DNA from 2 places in the Brevibacillus ruminantium genome. Region 1 is predicted to be linked to the other one. Evidence: predicted binding sites of a transcription regulator. Region 1 holds the regulator's gene; the other holds the start of a gene.
The links. Region 1 encodes LexA, which represses DNA repair genes until DNA is damaged. Its sites were predicted from a motif close to CGAACATATGTTCG; they were not measured.
Positions count from the first base shown of each region.

Region 1 (7,831 bases):
TCTCCCGGCCATTGCGAAAAAAGGCATCTTTACTCTCTCCGCTGTAATATAAACCTGCTATCGGTGCCCGCCAATCAACGACGACGGAATCAAAGGTATCGTTTCTGACGATGCCGCGTTTTCCTATGTATACACGATCCAGCTCATATGTTTCGTCTTTCAAAAAATCAACACGTCCAAAGTAGGGTTTTTCCAGTCCTTGATCCTCGAGATAACGAAGCTCTTTTCCCTTTTTATAATTTACCACCTGCTTGACATAGTCATCGGTGAACTCCTTCACCTCTTTTCGCAGGGTGTCCACTTCCCTTTTAATAATCGAACGTGTTTCATCCAGTCGCTTTTGTTCATGTTCGTAATCAGGGTGACGGATCGACATATGTTTCCTCCTTTCTCAATCTCAATTTGTTCGAATTCTACTTATGTAAGAAGCTGTCTCCCGACCCAAATCCCTAGAGCACAGGCACAGAGTCCAAGAAGAATGCTGGAACCCGCATATACAATACCCCGGGAAATTTGCCCCTCACTCAAAAAGGTGACCACTTCGAGAGAAAATGTGGAAAATGTTGTGAATCCCCCGAGCAGACCAGTCGTCAGAAGGAGGTACATCTCTGCTGGTAACAATCCTTTTTCTTTTCCCCAAATCGAAAACAAGCCAATCACAAAGGAACCGAGTACATTCGCAAGCCAGGTACCTGCAGGAATTCCTGGCTGATTCAGTACGAACCCGAGACCATAGCGGAGCATGGAGCCAATGGCTCCGCCGACGGCAACAGCTACCCACGACAGCATCTTATTCCTTTCCCCTTCTGAAGTGATTTGGAACAAAAAGACACCCAAGCAAAAGCGTTGGATGCCATTTTTTTATGTCAATTCTCGTTCAATTAGTGTTTCGTGCTGTTATCTTCAAGATCCTCTACATAGCGGATCGAGTCCAAATTGGACCGCAGCGACGCTTTTACGGCGTCGATGTACTTTTGCCGCAGCTCTTTTTGCTCCTGCTTTTCCTCGTCGGTCAAACCGGCTTCTCGCGATTTCTTGGACAGTTCATTGATCCGTTTGATTTCCGCGTCTGATACCAAAACTGTTTCCCCTCGCTTTCAATGAATGCCGCTCTATTATATCATATCGCCGCTTTGAAGCAAGTAAAAAGCTTTGTGAATCAGGGCTTTATGGGTATCTGAAGTGTCTGGCCCGGATAAATGATTGCTCCATCCAGTTTGTTCCATGACTTGATCTCATTGACCAGATCTCGAACATCCATCCCCTCATCGCTGCGGTGATCAACAGCCAGCTTCCAGAGACTGTCCCCCGGCTGTACAGTTACTTCCTTAACCGCCTGGATGTGCTGCACGGATGGAACAGGCTTTTCTCCGGAAGCAAACACTAGTTCGGTCAATGTATAAAAAAAGAGAGTGAAAGCAGCAAAAAACAGAATCGCGTGACCGCGGGTTATTCCAAACCGCACTTTTCGCTCTGGCTTTTTGGCAAATCGGTTCGTCATCGTCATCGAACTCATCATCATCATCCCCCTGCAAACAAACGTTCTGTATGTTCTTGTCCTCATCATAATGCGAACATGTGTTCATGTCAAGAAAAAAGTCGAACTTATGTTTGTCGAACGCAAGATCCCATGGTATAATATAGAAAACATGTTCGAGAAGATTGAGGTGTGGTTTATGTCCAAACTATCAAATAGACAGCAAGCCATTATCGACTTTATTCGCAAGGAAGTACGGGACAAGGGTTATCCCCCTTCCGTACGCGAAATTGGCGAAGCTGTAGGGCTTGCGTCTAGCTCAACCGTCCATGGCCATTTGGCCAGACTGGAGAAAAAGGGATTAATTCGTCGCGATCCGACAAAGCCGCGTGCGATTGAACTTTTAAAAGAAGATGAGCGTTTTCAGCAAGACGATTTTGATGTGTCAGTTGTACGGGTACCGGTCATCGGCAAAGTAACCGCCGGACAGCCCATCACCGCCGTGGAACAAGTAGAGGACTACTTCCCTCTCCCGGACAGTATTGTTACATCGGACAAGGTGTACATGCTCCGTGTCTCTGGTGACAGTATGATTGAAGCAGGTATTCTCGACGGCGACTATGTCATTGTTCGTCAGCAAAATGTTGCAACCAACGGCGATATTGTCGTAGCCATGACAGAAGAGGACGAAGCAACCGTGAAGCGGTTCTTTAAAGAGAAGCACCACTTCCGCCTGCAGCCTGAGAACTCCACGATGGAACCGATTATTCTGGATTCTGTGACCATTCTGGGGAAAGTGATTGGTGTCTACCGTTTGATTCACTAGGACTGTACAGTAAAAGGCGTTCGCAGGATAAACACTGCGAACGCCTTTTTCTTCTTTTCCTATCCACGATGATCAAATGCTCATTTCCTACAGGGCCACAAAAAACCAGATAATCATGACAATCTGCAGCATTACTTTTACGAGTGCACTGCTCAAAAATCCGATCAATGAGCCCACTCCCGCCTTGACTGCTCGTTCAATCGGCTGATTTTGAAACAGCAGCTCGACCAGCACCACCAATACAAATGGCATGATCAGCATGCCAAATGGGGGAAAGAGAAAAATCCCCAAAAAAATTCCGAGCACTGCTGCCCAAGACGATGCCTTTGAGCCCCCGTATTTTTTTACGAAGTACATGTTGGTGAGCAAATCTGCCCCGTAGAGCAAAATGCTCATAGCAACCATGCCCCACCAGAACGAAGCTGGAAGTCCTGCACCAGGCTCGGCAATAAAAAAGTGATAGATCAGGAAACCGCCCCACAAGAGCAGCGTATCTGGCAGCACAGGAAAAAAGATACCGACGATACTGATCACGAATAAAAGCGATATAATGATCCAAAGCACAATGTCCATATGGTTGACACTCCCTCCTGTATAGGGTATACGGATAAAGGGCGCCTTTTGTTTCTTTCTGCCCCAGTTTTTTGTCCCACAGTATTCCCACAGTCAGATGGTTTGAGTCAAAAATACGGATCGTTCTGAGAGAAAGGGGATTCGAAGGAAATGTTCTCGGCACATGCTCATTACCATTCCCGTGATTGGGCCAACTTGGATTATCTCAAAACCGGCACCCCTCGTCAGCAAGCAGCCTGGCTCGCCTTGGACAGCCTCGGGATTCCGTCCTCGTTACAACAATTTCAGCCCATCCTGACGGGTACGATACCGCTGTCTATCGATCTGGCTGAAAGTGACCTAGATGTCATTTTTTTCGCTGAGGATTTGGATCACTTTGATACCATTTTGAAAGAGAGATACGGCAGCTTGGATCATTACAAGTCGTATCGTACGGAGGTTGCCGGCGTCCCTACCAGCATTACATCGTTTTGGCACCGTGGCTTCTGGCTGGAATGCTTTGCGCAGCCTGTTCCCGTCTCGCAACAAAATGCTTTTCGTCACATGATCATCGAAGCCCGATTACTGCAACTTGCCGGAGATCAAGTCGCAGCTGAAATCCGTTCACTCAAACACAGTGGATTGAAAACCGAACCCGCCTTTGCGCATTTCTTCGGCATTTCCGGTGAGGACCCATACCAGGCATTGCTTGAGCTGGAGGCATACTCGGAAACGGAACTGCGGAAGCTGGTCAAAACAGCGAAGCATAACCAGCCGACAAAACAGGCAAAAATTGAATCAGATTGGCATCGCACATAAACCATCAAACGAAAGCAGGTGCAAAGTCCTATGGATATCGGCTTCCTATCGATTATTCCGTTGCTCTTCATCCTCTTTTTAAACGTAATCAACATCCTCATCAGTGTTTGGGCCTATCGCGATTCTCGCCGGAGAGGAAACAGCAAGGAATTTTCCGTTGTCGTACTCATTGCCCTTTTATTTTTTCCCATTATTGGTTTGATCGTTTATCTGGTTATTCGAAATGACTAGAATCATTACAATCGTGTATTCGCACCAATCAAAGAAGTGATCGTGGGTGTTTTGTGGGGGCCCTTTACAGAATAAGCACCAAAACCACTTCACCCACACCTATAGAAAAACCCTTACACCAATAGGTGCAAGGGCTCTTTCCTGTTAATACGTATTCATATACTGTGTACGCTCCCACTCATGTACACGGGTGCGGAACATATCCCATTCGATCTCTTTTGCGCTGACGAAATGCATTAACGCATGTTCTCCCAGCGCTTCGCACATCACAGGGTTCGCTTTGAGGCATTCGATTGCTTCTTTCAGTGTGGCAGGCAAGCTGGAGATGCCTGCTTCCTCACGCTCCGCCTCGTTCATAATGTAGATATTGCGATCAACTGCAGGCGGTACTTGCAGCTTGTTTTTAATGCCATCCAGACCTGCACGCAGCATGACAGCAAGCGCCAGATACGGGTTAGCTGCCGGGTCTGGATTGCGCGCTTCAATCCTCGTACTCAAACCGCGGGATGCCGGAATGCGGACAAGCGGCGAGCGGTTTTTCGCGGACCATGCTACATAGCAGGGTGCTTCATAGCCAGGCACGAGACGCTTGTAGGAGTTAACCAGCGGGTTGGTAATCGCTGTAAAGCCGCGAGCGTGTTTGAGGATACCTGCCAGATAGTGTTTGGCGATGTCACTCAGGCCAAGTGGATCCTTCTCATCGTAGAAAGCATTTTTCTCGCCCATAAACAGCGATTGGTGCGTATGCATGCCAGAACCGGCGACGCCGAACAGTGGTTTCGGCATAAAGGTTGCGTGAAGACCATGCTTGCGGGCAATGGTTTTAACGACCAGCTTAAACGTCAGAATCTGATCAGCCGCCTGGATGGCGTCTGCGTATTTGAAGTCCACTTCATGTTGACCAGGAGCTGTTTCGTGATGAGAAGCTTCCACCTCGAAGCCCATCCGCTCCAACGTCAGGACAATATCGCGTCGGCAGTTTTCGCCCAGATCAAGCGGAGCAAAGTCAAAGTAACCACCCTGGTCGTTCAAATCCAGTGTCGGTTCTCCCTTGTCATCCATTTTGAACAGGAAAAATTCCGGCTCCGGTCCCACGTTGAAATTCGTAAAGCCCATTTCTTCTGCTTCTTTCAGAGCCCGCTTCAAAATGTAGCGTGGATCTCCTTCAAAAGGTGTGCCATCCGGATTGTAGATGTCACAGATGAGACGCGCCACGTTGCCATGCTCATTGCCCCAAGGGAAAATGACCCATGTGTCCAGATCTGGCACCAGGTACATGTCGGATTCTTCGATGCGGACGAAGCCCTCGATGGAGGAGCCGTCGAACATCATTTTGTTGTCCAGTGCTTTTGGCAGCTGGGATACCGGAATCTCGACGTTTTTGATGATTCCAAGCAGGTCTGTGAATTGCAAGCGAATGTAGTTTACATTCTCTTCCTGGGCTAAACGAAAGATGTCTTCTTTGGTGTACTTGCTCACGATTCTCTCCTCCTATATGCTCTTGGGTCTGAGGTTGTTCAAAAAGCCAGGATGCCGGAAAGCGAGTGGACTCACTTACAAGCATCCTCCGTTTTGAGCAAGCTCTATCAGTGGAAGAAGCGGGATAGCTCTCCACGTATTAACGCATCTTCGCCAGGGCGATTTGCGTTATTGAAAAGGATTTGTTGCTTGAGGAGCTGGTGCAGATCTTGTTCAGTCAATTCTTTGCGCTTGGCCTCCGACTTCACAGTGATTTCTGTTATTTCCGGGGCCGGTTCCTGTAACTGCAGGACTTGCTTGATTCCAGCGATGTTCAATCCTTTTTCGATCAACGTCTTCACTTCAAGCAAGCGATCAACATCATTAAAGGAAAAGAGTCGCTGCTTCCCTTCTGTTCGTGCTGGCTGAATCAATCCATTCTGTTCATAGTAGCGAATCTGCCGTGCCGTCAGGTCAGTCAGCTTCATCACAATACCAATGGGAAACAGCGCCATGTTCCGACGAAGGTCATCACTCACGACTTGTCCCTCCTTTGAAATCATCCTCGTTTGCTATTGTATGATTCAAAAACTTATCTGTCAACGCATGTCAGAAAAGTTCACACAAAAAAATTAAAAATAGGCGATTGGCCCCTCATCGGAACCTTTCGCCATTCCTGTGTTTTGTGTCCTACACTTCCAAATTCGCACCATTTTTCACTTTGTTGAAGCTAGCCTTTATGCTTGCGCTGCATCCAGATCAAGCAGCCCTTTTTCAAGCAATCCATCCAGTGCGGTAAGGATGCCCACCTTTACATGGGAATAGGTCAAGCCGCCTTGGACAAACCCGAGGTAGGGGGGCCGAATCGGTCCGTCTGCTGAAAACTCGATGCTGGCGCCTTGGATGAAGGTTCCTGCCGCCATAATCACGGGATCGGCATAACCTGGCATCTCACTTGGATGAGGTGTGACGTGTGAATCGACTGGAGCACTTTTTTGAATCCCCTGGCAAAAGGCAATCAACCTCTCTGCCGTGCCAAACTCAACGGATTGGATCAAGTCAGTGCGGGGATCATTCCACAGCGGGTCGGTGCGAAAACCAAGCCGCTCCAGGAGCGCAGACGAAAAAACCGCCCCTTTCAAGGCTTCACCCACCACATGAGGCGCCAGAAAAAAGCCCTGATACATCTCCAGCAAAGAGTAAAGAGAAGCGCCGCCCTCAGCACCGATGCCCGGGGCTGCCATGCGATACGACGCACGCTTGACCCATTCCTTTTTACCGACGATATACCCGCCGGTTTTGACCAGTCCGCCGCCTGGATTTTTAATCAAGGAGCCTGCCATGATGTCAGCTCCGACCTGAAGCGGTTCCCGTTCTTCTGTAAATTCCCCATAGCAGTTGTCTACAAAAACGATCAGTTCGGGATTGATTTCTTTCACAAACTGAATCATTTCCTGAAGCTTGGCAATCGTAAAGGACGGGCGATCCGCGTAGCCTCGCGAACGCTGAATGCCGATCACCTTGGTTTTCGGTGTTATCGCCGCAGCCACCGCCGGGAAATCAATCTCTCCGGATGGAGTCAGGGGGACAAACTGGTACCCGATGCCGTATTCCTTTAAAGAGCCCTGCCCTTCTCCGCGTACGCCCACCACTTCTTCCAGCGTGTCATAAGGCTTGCCGGTAATATAGAGCAAGTCGTCTCCCGGACGAAGCAGACCAAACAGCGATATCGCGATGGCATGTGTTCCGGAAATGATATGGGGACGAACCAGAGCGTCCTCCCCACCGAATACGTCTGCATAGATCGATTCCAGCGTGGAACGTCCTGCGTCGTCATAGCCGTACCCTGTCGAGGGGGCAAAATGAAACTCGTTCACCTGGTGCTTTTGAAAAGAACGAAGCACTTTTAACTGATTGAAATCAACAAGGGAAGCGATCTCCTGATGCCGCCCTGCGATCATCCGTTCTACTTCTTGTACGATGGGGCGCAACCGCTCCCCGTGTGCAAATAACGAAAACATCTCTCTTACCAACTCTCTTCTACAGTCTCTGGTTTATCCAAAAGGAACGGAGCGATTCTCCCGTAAATGGGATGGTCTTTGTTCACACGAACCGATATCCGATAGGTGGCTTCAGACTCGTCGAACTCCTGCTCCATCTCCACGCCTTCTCGATGCAGAAGGGACAAAATATCTCCCCGCTCCGCTGGAACAATCAGCGTGTATCGGTCAAACGATGCATACACATAAGATTCGATCCGTTTCAGCAGCCCGGCACGATCCTCTTCGCGAATGGCCGAAATTACAATGGAGTCCTCCACCGGAGGCAAATACGTTCCCGGCAGAATCAGGTCAGCTTTGTTGAATACGACAAGCTGAGGGATGTCGTCGGCTTTTAGTTCGCGAAGAATCCGGTCGACCACTTCCATGTGTATCTCCAGATCAGGATGATGGCCGTCAACCACGTGC
Region 1 covers NZ_CP098755.1:2,542,465-2,550,295, reverse strand. The annotation lists gene NDK47_RS12550 (HelD family protein) at 1-376, opposite strand, end outside; gene crcB (fluoride efflux transporter CrcB) at 418-789, opposite strand; gene NDK47_RS12540 (DUF896 domain-containing protein) at 882-1,079, opposite strand; gene yneA (cell division suppressor protein YneA) at 1,160-1,516, opposite strand; gene lexA (transcriptional repressor LexA) at 1,677-2,303, shown strand; gene NDK47_RS12525 (DUF456 domain-containing protein) at 2,391-2,876, opposite strand; gene NDK47_RS12520 (DUF4269 domain-containing protein) at 3,027-3,674, shown strand; gene NDK47_RS12515 (PLDc N-terminal domain-containing protein) at 3,705-3,905, shown strand; gene glnA (type I glutamate--ammonia ligase) at 4,050-5,384, opposite strand; gene NDK47_RS12505 (MerR family transcriptional regulator) at 5,492-5,902, opposite strand; gene NDK47_RS12500 (methionine gamma-lyase family protein) at 6,101-7,384, opposite strand; gene hflX (GTPase HflX) at 7,390-7,831, opposite strand, start outside.

Region 2 (7,831 bases), 2.1 Mb from region 1:
GGCACAGGTAGTCAAAGTAGGTGTGGAGGACAGCCGGTACCGTGAAGTTCCACAGTGGGAAAGCGATCATCACTTTCTCTGCTTCGATGAACTGATTCAGGTATTTGCTGACCAGCTCGAAATGTTTTTGATCTTCCGCTGTCAGTTCCATCCCTTTGCCGGCTTTGAACATGGCCGTGATTTTATCGTTATCGTAGTAAGGAAGATTTTCAGCAAACAGGTCCAGCTCGACGATCTCATCATTTGGATGAGTCTCTTTATAGGTTTCCACGAATGCTTGGTAAAGCTTCACGCTGACCGCTTGATCCGCGGGACGGTTATTTGCTTTGATAAACAGTACTTTGCTCATGTTGCGGTTAATCCCCTTTCGAAATGTGAGTAGCTAACATTTAAATTGTAAATCTTGATTTTAAGATTATTACGATTGAGGTGGTTTGTCAAGAGGTTTTTCACCGCCAATGTACTTCGGTGCTGTTATAGCTGAAAGCGCTCTTGAGCAGAACGCCCCAATTTCTTCAAAAGCTCAATAGCCTGCTGCTTCTCTTCCTGGTTCAGACCGCTCACGGCCTGCTCGATTGCCTCTCGATGGGAGGGGAAGATGGCGGCCAGGAATTGCTCTCCTTTTTCCGTCAGCTCTGCGTAAATCACCCGGCGATCTTCGGCACAGGGCTTGCGGACCAACAACTGCTTCTTTTCAAGTTTGTCCACTACGTACGTAATATTTCCGCTGGAGATCAGGATCTTTTCGCCAATTTGCTGAAGCGGTTGGGGACCTTTGTGATACAGCAATTCCAGTACGCCAAATTCGGTCGGATTCAATCCGTGTCCGCGAATTTCCTTGTTTGTATTTGCAGTTACCCAGTTGTAAGCGCGGGCCAAAACAACCATGAGCTGCAATGAATCGTCTCGTTGTTGCTGTGGATCAGACATCGTGGAACCCCCTTTTTTTCAGGTGTGAACGAAACATATCTTAATTTAAAGATAATTATACAGACCATGAACCCGCCTGTCAAAGTAATTCGATTTGGCGCAGGGACGCATCTTCAGGTTGTGTTTAGTTGCAGTACGCGATATATTGCAGGTAAAAAGAAGTGGAGAGGAAAGAAAATCATGTCTGCTTCAGTACGGATACGAGGATTTACCATGGTAATCGTGGCCTCCATCTTATGGGGAGTGTCGGGAACCGTGGCACAGTCACTCATGCAGCACTACCAGTTTCAGACGGATTGGCTGGTTGCCGTTCGCCTGCTTTCTTCGGGAGTGATTTTGTTGGCTCTTTCTTTATTGGGCCAGCATCGTCAAAATGTTTGGCATCTTTTGCGCTCGGGCGGCGATTTTGTACGGCTGCTCATCTTTTCGATCCTGGGGATGCTCGCTGTGCAGTATACCTTCTTTGCCGCGATTGAAGCGGGCAATGCCGCAACAGCGACTCTGCTTCAGTATTTGGGGCCAGTTTTTCTGGTTCTCTATTTCATCATTCGTACGCGGAAGTTGCCTTCATTGGCCCAAGTAACAGCCTTGGTTCTGGCTCTTGGCGGAACCTATTTTCTGATCACAGGAGGAAATCCCGGCAAGCTGACGATTTCCGCTGGCGCACTTGCATGGGGGCTTGCCTCGGCGCTGGCGCTTGCTTTTTACACGGTTTACCCCACACTGTTGCTGGGGCGCTGGGGATCTACTGTCGTATTGGGCTGGTCCATGCTGATCGGCGGTGTGGTATTGGGGCTCAGCACGCAAACCTGGACCTATACGGAGATGATCTGGACACTTCCTTCTGTATTGGCCGTGCTGTTTATCATTTTGTTCGGGACGTTGATTCCTTTTTATTTGTACGTAGATAGCTTGAATTACATCCGGCCGACAGAAACCAGCCTGCTCGCTTCGGCGGAACCGCTGTCTGCCGTTATTACTGCTGTCTTTTGGCTGCATGTATCGTTCGGCTTGTTTGAATGGATCGGCTGCCTTTGTATTATCGGGACCGTTTTTGCTCTCTCACGTCATCGCGAAAAGCCCAAAGAGGTTTCGCTCGGCGTCGCCAGTGACGAAACAAGGCGGGGGAAGCTGGAAAAAGTTTAGCGATCTCCCTCTCCGCATAGGACACCTCCTCTGATTAAACAATATAGACAGAAGGAGGTGTCAGATGAAGCCCAAAAGGAAGCTTGTCATATGGATCACCATGACCGTACTTATGCTCAGCTCGATGGCCGGCTGCGGTCCGCGGAAGAGTGCGCAGCCTGCGCCAGAGCCGAGGGTTCATCCGTATCGCGTAGACGGAACTCAGCCGCATCTGACGATTAACGAGGCTGCGGTTCCCCGGTGGAGAAAAACGGCGGATGCGATCATTTCAGACGGTATGAAATATATGGGGACACCGTACGTCTACGGGGCAGAGCGGTTTAATGACAAGACATTTGACTGCTCCTCCTATGTGCAGTACCTCTACGCCAAACAAGGGATTAAGCTCGGATACAATGCCCGGGAGCAGGCAGTGGAAGGGGAAGAAATTCCTTTCATGAACATGCGTCGGGGAGATCTCATGTTCTTTTCCGATGAGGATTATCCCAATGAAACCGGTTTAAACAAGGTAAGGCATGTCGGCATTTACATGGGGGACGGAAAAATCCTGCACACCTACGAACCGGGCATCGGCGTTGTCATCAGCAACATTCACAAGGATGAAAAAGAGGGAGAGTACTGGTACCAGAATTACCTCTTTGCCCGAAGAGTGATTCCCGGATAACGAAAGACAATGGGCTGTCGAGAAGAACTCGGCAGCTTTTTTGCGATGGTAAGCATTTTCCTCTTTCTAAACATTTGTTTGTATGTTAAACTTTTGTTGTGAAAGCGAAACGTTTGTCCAATAAGCAGATCTTCTCTGTCTGAGAGAAAGGAGGAGAGCGATGGATAAGGAAAAGCAGATTCTCCGTTATATTCGGGAAAACCCTTTTGTCAGTCAGCAGGAGCTTGCCGATAAAATGGGGATATCCCGTTCGGCAGTTGCCGGTTATATTGCCCAAATGACCAAGCGTGGCGATATCAAGGGAAGAGCGTATGTTTTGCGCGATGAAGAGCGAATCGTCTGCATCGGCGGGGCCAATCTGGACCGAAAAGCACGCGCCAAGCAAGAGGTTCGGCTGCACTCGTCCAATCCGGTCACGATCTCGGAATCTTGCGGGGGAGTCGGACGCAATATCGCTGAAAATCTGGGGCGTCTGAGCTGCAATGTCGCGTTGATCAGCTGTGTCGGAGAGGACAAGGAAGGCGACTGGATTTTGCAGGAGACCCGCAGGCACGGCGTCGATATCAGTCAGGTATGGCGGTTGCCTACCCAGCGTACAGGCACCTACACCGCGCTGTTGGACAGAGACGGCGAGATGGTCGTTTCGCTGGCCAACATGGATATCTACGACGCGCTGACGCCGCAAATGCTGGCTGAGCGCTGGTCGCATATCGCCGCAGCCCGCGCTGTCTATCTGGATACCAATCTGCCTGCCGACTGTCTGGCTTACGTCATCGAGCGTTGCCGGGAGGAAAAGATAGCGCTGTTTGTTGACCCGGTTTCTTCGGCCAAGGCCGAAAAGCTGCCTGAGCGTCTGGCGGGTGTAGAGACAATTCTCCCCAATCGCGAAGAAGCAGAGATTTTGTCTGGCATGAAGATTGAGAGCAAGGATGATTGTGAAGAAGCCTGCCGCCGTATTCGGGCCAGAGGTGTGAAGAGTGTCGTTGTCACTTTGGGCGAGCAGGGTGTTTACTGCCAGTCGGAGGAAGAAGCGGAGCTTTTGACCCCTTACCCAACCGAGGTCGTGGATGTGACAGGGGCCGGGGATGCCTTCGCATCGGGGCTGCTGTACGGCATCGTGAACGGGGAATCGCTGGGCCAAGCGTGCCGGTTCGGGATGGCCGCATCGGCTCTGACATTGAGTACGGAACACTCGGTATCTCCGCAGCTCAAGCCGGAGATGCTGGAACAAACCATGCAAAAATACGAGGAGGAACGATAAACAATGAAAGAATTTCTGACCTATACAGAAGAAGTCCGACATGCGCTGGAGAACAATCTCCCTGTCGTAGCGCTGGAGACCACCATTATTTCTCACGGCATGCCTTATCCGCAAAATATCGAGATGGCGAAAGAAGTAGAGCAAATCATCCGCGATAACGGGGCGGTTCCGGCGACAATCGGGATCATGGACGGCAAAATCAAAATCGGCTTGTCGGAGAGTGAGCTGGAGGAGTTTGCTACCAATCAGTCTGTGGAAAAAGTAAGCCGCAGGGACTTCCCGTACATCCTGGCAAGCGGAAAAATCGGCGCCACGACGGTTTCCGGCACGATGATCGGGGCTCAGCTGGCTGGCATCCGCGTCTTCGCGACAGGCGGCATCGGCGGCGTTCACCGCGAAGGCGAAATTACCTGGGATGTATCGGCGGACTTGACTGAGCTGGCGCAGACCGGTGTAGCGGTGATTTGTGCCGGGGCCAAATCGATTCTGGATCTGGGCCGTACGCTGGAATACCTGGAAACCCAAGGGGTACCTGTCGTCGGATACAAGACCAGTGACTTCCCGTCCTTCTTTGCCCGCGAGAGCGGCTTCGGCGTTGACTTCCGTCTGGATACGCCGGAAGAAGTGGCTGCCGTTATGGATACCAAATGGAAGCTGGGACAAAAGGGCGGCATGGTGATCGCCAATCCGGTGCCGGAGGCCGATGCTCTGGATCACAACGAGATTGAAGCGGTCATCCTGCAGGCCCTGAAAGAAGCGAAGGAAAACGGCATCGCCGGTAAAAAGGTGACCCCTTTCCTTTTGGCGAAAGTAAAACAATTGACCGAAGGCAAAAGTCTGAAAACCAATATTGCGCTGGTGAAGCATAATGCAGCCGTTGCTGCACAGATTGCGGCTGCCTACCAGGCCACCCAAAAATAAAAAGTAGCATGAAAAATGGCAAAGCCCTGCTTCTAAAATAGGAGCAGGGAATTTTTTTGAAAAAACCGCTTGATATACCGTATGGGGGTATTGTATACTGAGTTCAGATAAAAAACATCTCTTCAGGGAAGACTAACAAAAATATACCCCTCATAGGTATGTGATTCGGAGGAATCAAACATGAGCGGCAAAGAAAAAGAAGCGATCGTCGCGATATCCGGCATGACGTGTGCAGCATGTGCCATGCGGATAGAAAAGGGTTTGCGAAAGCTGGAGGGCGTGGAATCAGCCAATGTCAATCTCGCTCTCGAAAAGTCAACCGTCGTCTATGACGCCGAGAAAACAGACCTGCAGAAAATCCACCAGAAAATCGAGGATCTGGGGTATGGGGTGATTACCGAAAAAGTGGGGCTGAACATCTCCGGGATGACGTGTGCAGCCTGTGCCACGCGGATTGAAAAAGGGCTGAACAAACTGACAGGCGTGACGGGGGCTCATGTCAATCTCGCCTTGGAGACGGCTTCCGTGGAGTACGAACCCAGCCAGACCAGTGTGACAGATCTGATCAGACAGGTGGAAAAACTGGGCTACCAGGCTGTGCGAAAGGATGACCAGAGCGAGTCGGAGACGGCAGACCGCCGCGCCCGGGAGATCCAGCAGCAGACGGGCAAGTTTCTCTTTTCGCTGATCCTGTCCCTGCCGCTTCTCTGGGCGATGGTGAGCCACTTTTCCTTTACCTCGTTCATCTGGCTGCCCGACATGCTGATGAACCCCTGGGTCCAGCTTGCACTGGCTACTCCCGTGCAGTTCATCGTGGGGAAACAGTTTTATGTAGGAGCATACAAGGCACTGCGAAACAAAAGTGCCAACATGGATGTCCTCGTCGCACTCGGAACCTCGGCAGCCTATTTCTACAGTCTGTATCTGTCGATTCAATCCCTCAGTACGCAGGCCCATATGGTTGATCTCTATTTTGAGACCAGCGCCGTCTTGATCACCTTGATCCTGCTCGGCAAGCTCTTCGAGGCCAAGGCCAAAGGACGCTCCTCCGAGGCGATTCGCAAGCTGATGGGATTGCAGGCCAAAACCGCCGTTGTCATACGGGAAAGCAAGGAGCTGACCATTCCCGTCGAAGAGGTGCGACCGGGTGACATCGTCTCCGTCAAGCCAGGTGAAAAAATCCCGGTCGATGGAATCGTGCGGGAAGGTCAGTCGGCAGTCGATGAATCGATGCTGACGGGAGAGAGTATTCCGATCGACAAAACCGTGGGTGACAACGTGATCGGGGCAACGCTGAACAAGAATGGTTTTCTGCAGATTGAGGCGACCAAGGTTGGGAAGGAAACAGCGCTTGCCCAAATTATTCGAGTCGTCGAGGAAGCCCAAGGCTCCAAAGCTCCGATCCAGCGTTTGGCTGACCGTATTTCCGGCGTATTTGTCCCGGTTGTCGTAGGGATTGCCGTGTTGACCTTTATCATCTGGTATTGGCTGGTTGCGCCGGGTGATTTCGCGTCTGCCCTGGAAAAAGGGATCGCAGTCCTCGTGATCGCCTGTCCGTGCGCACTCGGTTTGGCGACCCCCACCTCGATTATGGCGGGATCAGGCCGGGCTGCCGAATTGGGTATCCTGTTCAAAGGTGGAGAGCATTTGGAAACGGCCCACCGCTTGGATACCGTGGTGCTGGACAAAACAGGCACCGTGACCAAGGGAGAGCCGGAGCTGACCGATGTCTTCAGCTATGACGCCGAAGAGAGCGAACTGCTGACCCTGATTGGAGCGGCCGAGAAAAACTCCGAGCATCCGCTGGCACAAGCCATCGTGAAGGGAATCACAGAAAAAGGGATCGCACTCGGCAGCACCGATTCATTTGAAGCCATTCCCGGATTCGGCATACGCGCTGTGGTAAACGGGAGGGAAGTGCTTGTGGGAACTCGCCGCTTGCTAACTGAGCATCAGATTCCTTTTACACAGGCCGAAGAAGCCATGTCGGCACTGGAGAGGGAAGGAAAAACAGCCATGCTCGCGGCCGTTGATGGAAAGCTGGCCGTAATGGTTGCGGTGGCCGACACGATCAAGCCAACTTCCCGCGAAGCCGTCAAGCGGATGAAGGAAATGGGGCTGTCCGTCATGATGATGACCGGGGACAACAGGCAGACGGCCGAGGCCATCGCTCCCCTGGCGGGGATTGACCAGGTGATTGCCGAGGTATTGCCGGAGGGCAAGGCAGATGAAGTGAAGAAGCTGCAAAAACAAGGCCGCCGGGTAGCCATGGTGGGGGACGGAATCAACGATGCGCCCGCTCTGGCGACCGCCGATATCGGGATGGCCATTGGAACCGGTACCGATGTAGCCATGGAAGCAGCTGATATCACGCTGATGCGCGGTGACCTGATGAGTGTCGCAGACGCCATCGTCATGAGTCACAAAACGATCCGCAATATCAAGCAAAACCTGTTCTGGGCCTTTGCCTACAATACGCTGGGGATTCCGTTTGCGGCCCTCGGGTTTCTGGAACCGTGGCTGGCCGGGGCGGCTATGGCCTTCAGCTCCGTCTCTGTGGTGCTGAATGCCTTGCGTCTGCAAAGGGTCAAATTGTAACAGAAGGAGGCCCGGGTTGCTTTTCGGGAACCCGAGCGGTATGGTTAACCAAAAAAATCAGTAAGGAAAAAAGGAGAGAGTCCAAATGAAAAACGTAACCCTGAAAGTAGAAGGAATGTCTTGCAATCACTGCGTTCAATCGATCGAGAAAGCACTCAAGGAGATCGGCGCTGCGGGAAAAGTGGACCTTGCGGGGAAAAGCGTGGAAGTCACCTTTGATGAAAACAACCTGACGGAGGCAGCGATCAAAGAAGCGATTGAAGACCAGGGGTATGACGTCGTATAAAAAAGCTGCTGGCTGGACTGTGTAT
Region 2 covers NZ_CP098755.1:472,283-480,113, forward strand. The annotation lists gene NDK47_RS02505 (FMN-dependent NADH-azoreductase) at 1-349, opposite strand, end outside; gene NDK47_RS02510 (MarR family winged helix-turn-helix transcriptional regulator) at 475-930, opposite strand; gene NDK47_RS02515 (DMT family transporter) at 1,111-2,076, shown strand; gene NDK47_RS02520 (C40 family peptidase) at 2,141-2,740, shown strand; gene NDK47_RS02525 (carbohydrate kinase) at 2,901-4,001, shown strand; gene NDK47_RS02530 (pseudouridine-5'-phosphate glycosidase) at 4,005-4,922, shown strand; gene NDK47_RS02535 (heavy metal translocating P-type ATPase) at 5,103-7,520, shown strand; gene NDK47_RS02540 (copper ion binding protein) at 7,606-7,806, shown strand.
Region 2: the regulator LexA is predicted to act here: its motif matches at 2,808-2,821, upstream of NDK47_RS02525 (carbohydrate kinase).